DNA from 4 places in the Martinezella sp. CNPSo 3795 genome. Region 3 is predicted to be linked to each of the others. Evidence: predicted binding sites of a transcription regulator. Region 3 holds the regulator's gene; each other region holds the start of a gene.
What was found. Region 3 encodes LexA, which represses DNA repair genes until DNA is damaged. Its sites were predicted from a motif close to TGTTCNNNNTGTGTTCNG; they were not measured.
Positions count from the first base shown of each region.

Region 1 (3,110 bases), on a different contig from region 3:
GTACCGTGCGCCACCACCTGGCCGCCATGCACGCCGGCCGCAGGGCCGATATCGACGACATCGTCGGCCGTCAGGATCGCATCCTCGTCATGTTCGACGACGATCACTGTGTTGCCGATATCCCGCAGGTGCTTCAGCGTTTCCAGCAGGCGGGCATTGTCGCGCTGATGCAGGCCTATCGACGGCTCGTCGAGAACGTAGAGAACGCCAGTGAGACCAGAGCCGATCTGCGACGCCAAGCGGATGCGCTGGCTTTCGCCGCCGGAAAGCGTGCCGGAATTGCGCGACAGGCTCAGATATTCGAGGCCGACATCGTTGAGGAAGCGCAGGCGATCGCGGATTTCCTTGAGGATGCGGACAGCAATCTCGTTCTGCTTGTCAGTGAATGTTCCCGGCAGCGCGTCAAACCAGTCGCGGGCAACGCGGATCGACATCTCCGCCACCTGGCTGATGTGCAGCTTGTCGATCTTGACCGCCAGGGCTTCCGGTTTCAGGCGATAGCCGTTGCAGGCCGGGCAGGGGGCGGCCGACATGAAGCGTTCGATCTCCTCGCGCGCCCAGGCGGAATCCGTTTCCTTCCAGCGGCGCTCGAGGTTCGGCACGATGCCTTCGAAATTCTTGTGCGTGGTGTAGGAGCGCGCGCCATCGGCATAGTGGAATTCTATCTTGTCTTCCGTGCCGTTCAGAATGACATCCTTGGCCTTGTCGGACAGCTCGTTCCAGCGATTGCCGAGCTTGAAGCCGTAGTGCTTGCCGAGCGCCTCCAGCGTCTGATTGTAATAGGGCGAGGTCGACTTGGCCCAGGGCGCGATCGCGCCATCGCGCAGCGTGCGTTCGGGTTCCGGCACGATCAGTTCCGGATCGATTTTCTGCTGCGAGCCCAAACCGTCACAGGACGGGCAGGCGCCGAAGGGATTGTTGAACGAGAACAGGCGCGGCTCGATTTCCGGAATAGTGAAGCCGGAAACCGGGCAGGCAAATTTCTCCGAGAAAAGCACGCGCTCATGCGTTTCGTTCAGCGACTTGTTGGCTGAGCCGCCGGCAGCGGTCTCCTCCGGCGGCAACGGCTTGTCGGCGAATTCCGCGACGGCAAGACCGTCGGCAAGCCGCAAAGAGGTCTCGAAGCTGTCAGCGAGACGCGCCGCCATATCCGGACGTACGACGATACGGTCGACGACCACATCAATGTCATGCTTGTATTTCTTGTCGAGCGCCGGCACATCGGCAATCTCGTAGAACTGGCCGTCGACCTTGACGCGCTGGAAGCCCTTTTTCATGAGCTCCGCCAATTCCTTCTTGTATTCGCCCTTACGCCCGCGCACGAGCGGTGCCAGAATGTAAAGTCTGGTGCCCTCCTCATAAGCGAGAACGCGATCGACCATCTGGCTGACCGTCTGGCTCTCGATCGGCAGGCCCGTCACAGGCGAATAGGGAACGCCGACGCGGGCAAACAGCAGACGCATATAGTCGTAGATTTCCGTGACCGTGCCGACCGTCGAGCGCGGATTGCGCGAGGTCGTCTTCTGCTCGATCGAAATCGCCGGCGAGAGGCCGTCGATCTGGTCGACATCCGGCTTCTGCATCATTTCGAGGAATTGGCGTGCGTAGGCCGAAAGGCTTTCGACATAACGGCGCTGGCCCTCGGCATAGATGGTGTCGAAGGCGAGCGACGATTTCCCGGAGCCGGAAAGGCCGGTCATGACGATCAGCTTGTTGCGTGGCAGGTCAAGATCGATGCCCTTGAGATTGTGCTCGCGCGCACCACGTATGGAAATAGTCTTCAGTTCGCTCATCGTCGTATGCAGGTCCCTTGGAGTCTGCCTTTATTTAGTGATGTCAGCCCGCGAGTCGAGGCTGAAATGAAGGGTAGAGCCGGGTTTTCGATTCCGTTGACATCATCATAGGGATAAATTAGAACAAATAAAGAACAAAATTATTGCGGCGATTTCTTTGTGGATGAACGGAACTGGGAAGGCCGCATAAATAGCACCTGACAGCCGCTATGGGTTAAGGTGCGCAGATAGAATTTCAAAGCCGTCGATGGGCGGCAAGCAGGGTGATGTCATGGCCGGTAGTGTGAACAAGGTAATTCTGATTGGAAATCTCGGGGCGGACCCGGAAATCCGCCGCACGCAGGACGGCCGCCCGATCGCCAACCTCAACATTGCCACGTCGGAAACCTGGCGCGACCGCAATTCCGGCGAGCGCAAGGAAAAGACCGAATGGCACCGCGTCGTCATCTTCAATGAAGGCCTCTGCAAGGTCGCCGAGCAGTATTTGAAGAAGGGCGCCAAGGTCTACATCGAAGGAGCGCTGCAAACCCGCAAATGGCAGGACCAGAACGGTCAGGACCGCTACTCGACGGAAGTCGTGCTGCAGGGCTTCAATTCGACGCTCACCATGCTCGATGGCCGTGGCGAAGGCGGCGGCTCCATCGAAGGCGGCAGCCGTGGCGGCCGCGGCGGCGGTGACTTTGGCGGTGGTTACGGCGGCGACTACGGTGGCGACGATTACGGCCAGTCCTCGTCGCAGGGCTCTTCCCGCGGCAGTGGCGGCAACCGTGGTGGTGGCAGCCAGGGCGGCGGCAACTTCTCGCGCGATTTGGATGATGATATCCCGTTTTGAGATCGGTGCAGTTGCTTGATCTTTAAAAGCCCGCCCGCTTGGCGGGCTTTTTCATGAAAGGACCAGCGCCGCTTTTGCCCCATCCACGACGAACTGCGCGGCAAGCGCCGCAAGGATAACCCCGAGCAGGCGGGTCAGAATGGCGCGGCCGGTGGCGCCCAGCATTCGGTCGAGCCTGTCGGAAATGGCAAGGGCCGCAAAGACCAGGGCCAGATTGACGGCGATGACGCCGATCAATTGCGCTCGGTCGAGCGTCGTCTGCAGCGAGCCGGCCAGCAGGATTGTAGCCGAGATTGCACCGGGACCGGCGATCAAGGGCAGGGCGAGAGGGAAAACCGCGATATTGCGGATATGATCCTTGGTAATGGCGACTTCCGTCGTCTTCTCTTTCCTGTCCTGCCGCCGCTCGAACACCATCTCGAAGGCGATCCAGAAGAGCAGCAACCCGCCGGCAATGCGAAAAGCGCCGATCGAGATGCCAAGCA
Region 1 is NZ_JBXSOQ010000016.1:75,662-78,771, reverse strand. It holds gene uvrA (excinuclease ABC subunit UvrA) at 1-1,793, opposite strand, end outside; gene AC13QY_RS29465 (single-stranded DNA-binding protein) at 2,065-2,625, shown strand; gene AC13QY_RS29460 (MarC family protein) at 2,677-3,110, opposite strand, start outside.
Region 1: a site for LexA is predicted at 1,913-1,930, ahead of uvrA (excinuclease ABC subunit UvrA). Genes of this name have one in related genera too.

Region 2 (3,110 bases), on a different contig from region 3:
CTCTTCCTGCTCACACCCGGTGTCGAAGCCAGCAAGGCCGGCACCCTGATCAGCGGCCTTGTCGCCTTTAAAAAGCTTCATGACGACAACGCGCTGCTGGAAGAGGCCATTCCGGAATTCTACCGCCGCCGTCCCGGCCGTTATGCGGGCGTGCGCCTGCGCGATCTTTGCGCTGACATGCACAATTTCTTTCGTCAGGCCGATGTCAGCGCCCTGCAGACGAAGCAATTTTCCGCAGAACACCTGCCGCCGATCGCCATGTCGCCGCACGATGCCGCGCGCTGCCTGGTGCGCAACGATGTCGACTATCTGCCGATCGACGCCATTGCCGGCCGCATCGCGACGACACCCTTCGTCGTCTATCCCCCGGGGATTGCAACCATCGTGCCCGGCGAGCGCCTGACGGAACAGGCAAAGCCCATGATCGACTATCTCAAAATGTTCGAAACCTGCTTCAACACCTTCCCCGGCTTCGAGGTGGAGATCCAGGGCCTCTATCGCGAGATCGATGCATCCGGCAAAATCCGGCTCTATACCTACGTTGTCGCGGAATAGGCTTGGAAATTCAGGTTCGGACATGAAGCAGGATAAAACAATCATCGTTCGCCCATCCCGGGAGAGCGACGTCGATGCCATGCTGGCTATCTATCGCCGTCATATTCACCGCGGGGTCGAAGCCGGGGTCGATGATAGCGACACGCCGCAGCCGGACGATCTGCGCGAACGGCGCAAGAATTTGAAGGACCGCCGCTTTCCGCATGTCGTCGCGATCGAGGGTGAGAAGGTCGTCGGCTATGCCTATGTGGTGCTGTTCCGCAAGCGCCCGGCCTATCGCTATACCGTCAAGCATTCGATCTATGTGCATCACGACCATGTCGGCCAGGGTGTCGGAAGCCTGCTCATGCGCGGACTGATCGACGCCTGCGCGGCGGCCGGCTTCCGACAGATGATCGGCTATATCGACGCGGACAACGTCGCTTCGCTCGCCCTGCACGAACGCTTCGGCTTCGTTCGCGTCGGCCTGCTGCCGGCTGTTGCCTATCGCTACGGCCGCTGGGCCGATACCGTGATGGTCCAGCGCTCGCTCGGTCCCGGCTCAACCACGCAGCCGCCTCCGCCGCCGCTCTCCACCCGCTGAAGCAGAAGGACCTGTTGTCGGCCGTAACACAACTCCGTGCTTAGACTGGATGCCGCATCGGGGCCGGCAGGAAGCCCAAAACAAAATCTATGACCTTCGACGAGGACATTTCGCAGGGCTTGAGGGTGAGGCTTGCTGCGGAGAGCATATAGAGATTGAAACTGACGACATCGGTCCCGCCAAGCTCCTCGCCATAGAGCCAGATCCGTTTGCCGTCGGTCGATCGCTTGACCGTCACACCCCAGGGGCGACCTTGAAAATGCCCCTCCGAATAGCCGTCAGGCAGCTTCGCAAGCGCATGTTCGAAGCCCGACAATTCGGCGGGCAGCAGCTGCGGCGCGCCGTCGATCACGGAGCCAGGCATTCGTCACATATGCCGCAGCCGTCTTCGTCCATCTTCCTCGCCGACCGCAGCCTGCGGCAGCACAGACACGCAGTGCCATCGGCTCGGGATTCCTCGTCACGCTCGGGCGGGAGGATCTCCATAAGCAAGTCGGAAAGTGGATCGGTAGCGATTTGGCCCATCTCAAGGCTCCGTATTGGGGGACGGACAAGAGATAAGAAGCCTTGCGCGCATCTCAAGGTAGCGTTTGCGGCATGGTTGGCCTGCGGCAATTTCCTCGCCTCTCCCTAGCAAGACAACCGAGCCGGTTTGATATCGTCATCGAGGATGATATGTTCCGCATTTGTTTCAGCTTCCGCAATAACGGACCGCGCTGAACCTACTGTGTAATGACCGAGACCGCCATGAACGACACCAGCTCGACCACTGTCCGGAAGATCATCCATGTCGATATGGATGCATTCTATGCATCGGTCGAGCAGCGGGACAATCCGGAGCTGCGCGGCAAGCCGCTTGCGGTCGGCGGGTCGGCTGCACGCGGCGTCGTGGCGGCCGCAAGCTACGAGGCCCGTGCCTTCGGCGTTCACTCGGCGATGCCTTCGGTTACCGCAAAACGCAAATGTCCGGACCTGATCTTCGTGCCGCCGCGCTTTGACGTCTACAGGGCGGTGTCGCAGCAGATCCGCGAGATCTTTGCTGAATATACTTCGATGATCGAGCCGCTGTCGCTCGACGAGGCCTATCTCGACGTCACCCAGAACCACAAGGGGATGGAAATCGCCACCGAGATCGCGCTGGAGATCCGGACCAAGATCAAGCAGGTCACCGGCCTCAATGCTTCGGCCGGCATTTCCTACAACAAATTCCTCGCCAAAATGGCAAGCGACCTCAACAAGCCGAACGGCCAGGCAGTCATTACGCCAAGGAATGGCCCGGCCTTCGTCGAAACGCTTCCCGTCAAGAAATTCCATGGCGTCGGGCCGGCGACAGCCGAGCGGATGCACAAATATGGGATCGAAACCGGACTAGATCTGAAATCGAAATCGCTCGCCTTCCTGCAGGAGCATTTTGGAAAGGCAGGCCCTTATTTCTACGGTATCGCCCGCGGCATCGACGAGCGCCAGGTAAAGCCGGACCGGGTTCGCAAATCCATAGGCGCAGAAGACACATTCGTTGAGGATATCGACGATCTAGAGCTGGCGACGGCGGAACTGCGGCCGCTTGCGCAGAAGGTTTGGCGCTACTGCAAAACAGGCGGTTTCAGCGCCAAGACGGTGACCGTGAAGATCAAATATTCGGACTTTACCCAGGCGACACGCAGTCGGACAAGCTCCCTGCCGGTCGCCGGCGTCGGCGCTGTCCTCGAAACAGCGTCGGCGCTTCTGGCAACCGTCCACCCGTTCACGCGGCCAATCCGGCTGCTCGGCATCACGCTTTCGTCTTTGACGAACGAAGAGACAGATAGTGGGAGATCACAGCCGCAGCTCGATCTCGGCATCTGAGGGATGATAATCTGCCATTCCACCGGTCAAGATGGCTGACTAACCTCTCCACCCAGAGCAACAAACAGGCGAAGACGGAAAGCCCGCTGTTCGTCCGATGGAGGAAACATACGGGCGAACCGCTAGT
Region 2 is NZ_JBXSOQ010000002.1:997,945-1,001,054, forward strand. It holds gene AC13QY_RS09490 (Orn/Lys/Arg family decarboxylase) at 1-555, shown strand, start outside; gene AC13QY_RS09495 (GNAT family N-acetyltransferase) at 578-1,138, shown strand; gene AC13QY_RS09500 (hypothetical protein) at 1,179-1,502, opposite strand; gene dinB (DNA polymerase IV) at 1,886-2,983, shown strand.
Region 2: a site for LexA is predicted at 1,815-1,832, ahead of dinB (DNA polymerase IV). Genes of this name have one in related genera too.

Region 3 (3,110 bases):
TTCTTCAGGTCTTCAAAGACTTCCAGCGCCTTTTCCAGGCCGATGCCACGCTTGCCTGACAGCGATGTGCGGTTCGCCTTGTCGAAGGAGGACTTGTAGACAAGGCCGATGCCCAGCTTGCCGCAGAGTTCCTTCAGGACGCCGGCAACCATGAACGCATGGTCGCGGCTTTCCATCTGGCAGGGGCCGGCAATCAGCGACAGCTTTGCAGTATTGGAAAAGAGGACCTTGGAGGCACCCTCGCCGACGGTGACTTCCGAATTCGTGCTCATATTATCTCCTCAAAGGCGAACAATGCGCCCTGACCGGGTGCCAACCTCGCCAATAGACGATTGTTCTTACGCGTATAGGTGACGCCGTTAGCAGTGAAATGCGACGATGTCACGGAAAGATCGCGCGTTTTGAAAAGGATTGCACGTGCTCTGAGCCCCGGATCATTCGTGCGAACAGGTAGATCATAGAATGCCTCCATTCCTTCCGGCGTCAAAATCTCCAGATCGGCATTGGCAGCCTTGATCGTCAGGCCAAAGGAATGCTCCATAATGCGCGGGCCACCGACAAGCTCCTCGAAGAAGCCGCGATAGGCCGCCGGCTTCGGCGCGCAAAGCGCTACCCGCGCGATACCAGTCACGCCGTTTTCGTGACGCTCGAGCACGCTGCGGTCAGCCGGCAGCGGATTGATGCGCTGACAGCAGAAAGCGAGAAAATCCGGCGCGCGCAGATCGGCGGCGAAGGCAAGACGAAAGCCGGCCGTGGTTTCCGTCCCATCCGGCATCTTCATGGGACGGGAGAAATCCAGCATCTGCCCCGCAGAAATCGCAGCTGCTTTGAAGCGCTCGTCATCCGCCACCGCATCATCCGTACCGAATACCACGGCCGAAAAGCCATTTTCGCCGACCCGGAAGCGATAAGCCTGGTCACGAGCAACGAAAACGTTGCCATCTAAGATGCTCTTTTCGCACTGCTCCGTCGATGCCACGCCCAGAGGCTCTAAATAGGTTTTATCGGCAAGAAAGACGCAGGCATTCTGTGTGCCAAAGGGATGGCGCGCATCCGGAGCCACCGTAAAGCCGAGCTTGCCGAGGCGCTCGCGCGCCAAGGCGATGTCGACGGTTGGCAGCACGAGGTGATCCAGCGGATGCGGAGACGAAATCATGGCTTCTCCTGTTTGCTTGCCGAAGCAGATTTGCGCCCATCGCCCGCGCAATTCAAGATGGAAGCATGAACACCCGGAGTACACGACATGGATCGAAGGCAATCTCGCAAACGTGATTGCTGATTCTCTGCCATGGCCGGCTCATGCAGCCGCGCGGCACGTTCATCCAAATGCTCGGCACACGGGCTGAACGACAAAGTCGCGGAAGCGAGTAGAACGACATTTTTCTTATTTTTCTGGAAGTTAACGTAGATATAGCGCGCCGATGTTCCGAGCCGGTCCATTCGTAAATCGTAATTATTTAACTGACCCTACAAGGCTTTACCGAAATTTAAGCACTTGCGGAACACATATGGAACATATAGTGTCCGTTCTGGATTTGTTTCACAGCTTTTCTTGATTCTGGGGTTCCAAGACGATGTTGACGCGCAAGCAGCAGGAACTGCTTCTCTTCATTCACGAACGCATGAAGGAATCCGGTGTTCCGCCATCTTTCGACGAGATGAAGGATGCACTGGATCTGGCATCGAAATCCGGTATTCATCGCCTGATCACGGCGCTGGAGGAGCGGGGCTTCATCCGCCGGCTGCCGAACCGGGCCAGAGCGCTCGAAGTCATCAAGCTTCCCGACGCCTATAATCCCAGCCTGCAGCAGCGCCGCGGCTTTTCGCCGAGCGTTATCGAGGGCAGCCTTGGCAAGCCGCAGCCCGTTGCCCCGCCCGCTCCGTCGAAGGTGGCAAATGACGATCACAATGGCTCGGCGTCGGTGCCCGTAATGGGCCGGATCGCTGCCGGTGTTCCGATCTCGGCCATCCAGAACAATACGCACGACATCACTGTTCCCGCCGACATGCTCGGCTCCGGTGAACATTATGCGCTTGAAGTTCGTGGGGATTCGATGATCGATGCCGGCATCTTCGACGGCGATACGGTCATCATCCGCAATTCGACGACGGCCAATCCAGGCGATATCGTCGTTGCACTCGTCGATGACGAAGAGGCGACACTGAAGCGCTTCCGTCGCAAGGGTGCTTCCATCGCGCTTGAGGCCGCAAACCCGGCATACGAAACCCGCATCTTCGGACCGGATCGCGTGAAGGTCCAAGGCAAGCTCGTTGGCCTTATTCGTCGCTATCACTGAACGGTGAATTGTCGATGGCGGGTGACGTGGGCGCAATTGGCGCGTCGAATTTGCCGGTGCGCCAATCATAGGTTCGATGCCTGGTCCAGGGACGCTGCGGGTTCTCGAATGCGGTTGAGAGGATGGGCTTGTCTCCGGTGAGCACCATTTCGATGGAGCCTGTTTTGCGCAATGTCGCACCGGTTATGAGCATCGCTCCGGAACGGCAATGGTCGAGCCGTAGCCGGATTGGCGTCACGATAATGTTCCCCGTGTCGCAAGCCGCAGGCAGGTAGGCCGCGTTTTCGATAGTGACCAATATCGCGCCGTTTTCAAGCATGGCCGCGCACCATGCTCCTTTCTGGCAGGCAAAACTGCCCTGCATGGTACGGTCCAAGGCCTCCTCCATTGCCGTGCGGACCGCCTTCTGTTCTTCACTGTTCAATCGCTTATAACGATCTGCCTTGCCGATTTGTGGAAGTCGGCTGTCAGCCGGGAGCATGGTCGGAGGCTGATGGTCCGTCGCAACCAGTGCCTTTTGCCATTGTTCGAAAATGAAGGCCTGCGGTTTCTCGCGATTGGTCGCGAGTATATCGTCCTGGCGCAACGCGACCAGGACGCCATCTTCGGAGATCATCAGGTCGGGTTTCGGTACGCCAGATCCGAATGCCGCCAAGCCCATGGACAAGAGCGATAATAGCAGGCCCAGATGGCGAAGCCGGGTTCGCAATATGCTCATGATCAGGAAGCCGATAATGAATGTGGGCATCAGCCAGGCCGGCTGGCGACCGAAGGTAATGTCACCTCCCCAACCAGCTACGGTTCTTGCGATCA
Region 3 is NZ_JBXSOQ010000009.1:63,444-66,553, forward strand. It holds gene kdsA (3-deoxy-8-phosphooctulonate synthase) at 1-272, opposite strand, end outside; gene AC13QY_RS22835 (VOC family protein) at 269-1,156, opposite strand; gene lexA (transcriptional repressor LexA) at 1,575-2,297, shown strand; gene AC13QY_RS22845 (ComEC/Rec2 family competence protein) at 2,278-3,110, opposite strand, start outside.

Region 4 (3,110 bases), on a different contig from region 3:
CGTAGCCCGCGGCGATCTGTTCGAGCTGGACGAGATCCGCCTGGCGGGTCGCGGCATCCTCATGCGCGCGTTCCAGATGCGGCTCGTACCATTGGCGAACCAGGCCGATTTCCCCCGGCCAGCCGGCCTTGCCGCTTTTGACCTCCCGCATCGTCTCGACAAAGGCGGTCCAGTCGTCGCCCGTGCGCGGCGGTGGCGGCAGTTCGGTGAGTGCGGTAATCGGGCTTGCCTCTTCGCCGATCTGGTCGAGCACGCGCTGCGCCGTGGAGGGGCCGACGCCGGGCAGGAGCTGCATCAGGCGGAAGCCGGCGACGCGATCGCGCGGGTTCTGGGCGAAGCGAAGCGCCGCCAGCATATCCTTGACATGAGCGCTATCGAGGAACTTCAGCCCACCGAACTTGACGAAGGGAATGTTGCGCCGGGTGAGTTCCACTTCCAGCGGGCCGCTATGGCTGGAGGTGCGGAATAGCACTGCCTGTTGCTTCAGCCTTACGCCGCCCTCACGATTTTCCAGTATCTGATCGGCGATGTAGCGCGCCTGATCGGCCTCGTCGCGCACCGTCACTAGCCGCGGCCGTTCCGTGCTTTGCCGTTCGGTGCGCAGGTTCTTGGTGAAGCGCTCCGAGGCGAGATCGATTACAGCGTTGGCGGCAGCAAGGATCGGCTGCGTCGAACGGTAGTTGCGGTCGAGCGTCACGATATCGGCCGAGGGTGTGAAGGCTTTCGGGAAGTCGAGAATGTTGCGCACGGTCGCGGCGCGGAAGGAATAGATCGACTGCGCATCGTCACCGACGACGGTCAGTCCGCGGCCATCGGGCTTGAGAGCCAGCAGAATGGAGGACTGCAGCCGATTGGTGTCCTGATATTCGTCGACAAGCACATGGTCGAAGCGGCTGCCGATATCCTCGGCGATCAGCGGCTCTTGCAGCATATGCGCCCAATAGAGCAGCAAGTCGTCGTAATCGAGCACGTTCTGCGCCTGTTTCGCCTCGACATAAGAGGCGAAGAGATCACGCAGCTGCTGCTCCCACATGGCGCACCACGGGAAGTAATCCCGCAGCACGCCGTCGAGCGGCGCTTCCGCATTGACGGAGCGTGAATAGATCGCAAGGCATGTCGCCTTCGTCGGGAAGCGGTTCTCCGTCTTCGAGAAGCCGAGATCATGGCGCGCAAGATTCATCAGGTCGGCGCTATCTTCCCGGTCGTGGATCGTGAAGGCCGGATCGATGCCGATCTGCTCGGCATAGTCCCTGAGCAGACGTGCGCCGATGCCGTGGAACGTGCCGCTCCATGCCAGCGCGTCGGCGGTGATACCGGCATTGGCCCCCAGCACCTCGCGGCAGATCCGCTCGACGCGACGGCCCATCTCGGCGGCAGCGCGGCGCGAAAAGGTCATCAGCAGGATGCGACGCGGGTCCGCACCTCTAACGATTAGATGCGCGACGCGATGGGCAAGCGTATTCGTCTTGCCGGAGCCGGCTCCGGCGATGACGAGCAGCGGGCCGGCAATATGGCCGTCACCGCTCGTGCCATGTTCCACCGCCAGCCGTTGCTCCGGGTTCAGCTTTTCCAGATAGGCGGCGGTCATCAACTCTCCTGAGTACCTCCGGCAGCAGGCGGAGCGCGGCATGCGGCGAATCGCAAGCGCGAAATATAGGGACGTTCTATGGATGTTCCGAATCGCCAAAGCCTGTCAAGATGAACAGGGCCTGCACGCGGATGTGACCTCCGGCGCAAGAATCTTATCCGGATTTGCACTCGTCCGGCTCGAAAAGGATCTTCTTCGTGCTTATGTATCATTCCGGCGCAGCATTTTGAGTTTTTGGGGCTTCGTAATGCGTAGAATGAAGGTTTCAAAACATGAACGAAACGATTGCCACCGGGCTGCGTCTGCCTAGCGGCCTCGTGGCTTTGCCGGACGGCCGCCTGGCGGTCGTGGAAATGGATGCCAGTCGCCGCTGTCTGAAACTTTTCGACACAAGCGGCGTACCGCAGGAACTTTGCCGGGTCGGCGGCCGGCCGATGGGGATTGCGGTCGATGGCGACGGATGTTTCTGGGTAGCCAACGGCCCGGAGAATTCTCTTGTCAGATTATCGGCGCAAGGCCGCGTCCTGCAAGTCATCGAGGGTAGCGCGGATGGTCCCTTTCTGCATCCGAATGCACTCGCTTTCGGACCCGACGGCCTGCTTTACATGACTGATTCTGGCATCCGTCTTGCCAATCTTCTCGAAGGCGGCCACATCCATCCCGATTTCTTCAAGGCGGCTTACAATGGCTGCGTCTATCAGATCGATCCGGCTGAGGGACGGGTCATCCGTGTCCTCGCAGCCGGTCTGCTCTTTGCGAGCGGCATTGCCTTCGATGCCGATGGATTGCTCTATTATAGTGAAACACTGACTGGAAAAATCTATCGGCAGGTCGTTGGCGGCAGGCAGGAAATGTTTGTCCAGTCGATGACGTCGCCCGCCGTGAACGCGCTGCGCGGGCCGGCCGGCCTCGCCTTTGATCGCAGTGGCATGCTTTACTGCGCCATGTACGGCCTGGGTGAAATTTCCATGGTGGACGCCGAGGGAAAAATGGCCGGTCATATCCGCACGGACGGCGCGCGCCCAGCTAATATTGCTTTTACCGTCGACGGCAAACATCTGCTCGTCAGCGAACAGGAAAACGGTGTCGTGGAAAAGATTACGGCGCCGCGTCCGGGCTTGCCTTTGCATATGCCGCCGATTTCGTAGGGCGGTGGAGGACATGCCCGGAAGCCGGGCATGTCCTCTTTTCATTTATTATGCCGCAGGAATCTGCTTGTTGTCCTTACCGGATTTGCCGTCTGTCGATGCCGTATCATTGGCAACCGGCTTGGCATGACGGCGGCGCCAGTCGCCGAGGAACAGCAGGATCGGTGCCGCGATGAAAACCGACGAGGCGCCGGCAACGAGGATGCCGAACACCATCGGGATCGCGAAGCTGGAGACGGCGCTGCCGCCCCAGATTGCCATCGGCACCAGCGCCAGGAAGGCGGTGGCGTTGGTATAGAGGCTTCGCGCCAGGGTCTCGTTGATCGATTTGTCGATGATGTCGCGCAGCGGCATCGACTTGTAAAGCCGCATGT
Region 4 is NZ_JBXSOQ010000005.1:61,861-64,970, reverse strand. It holds gene AC13QY_RS15940 (ATP-dependent helicase) at 1-1,588, opposite strand, end outside; gene AC13QY_RS15935 (SMP-30/gluconolactonase/LRE family protein) at 1,861-2,736, shown strand; gene secD (protein translocase subunit SecD) at 2,785-3,110, opposite strand, start outside.
Region 4: a site for LexA is predicted at 1,661-1,678, ahead of AC13QY_RS15940 (ATP-dependent helicase). Genes of this name have one in related genera too.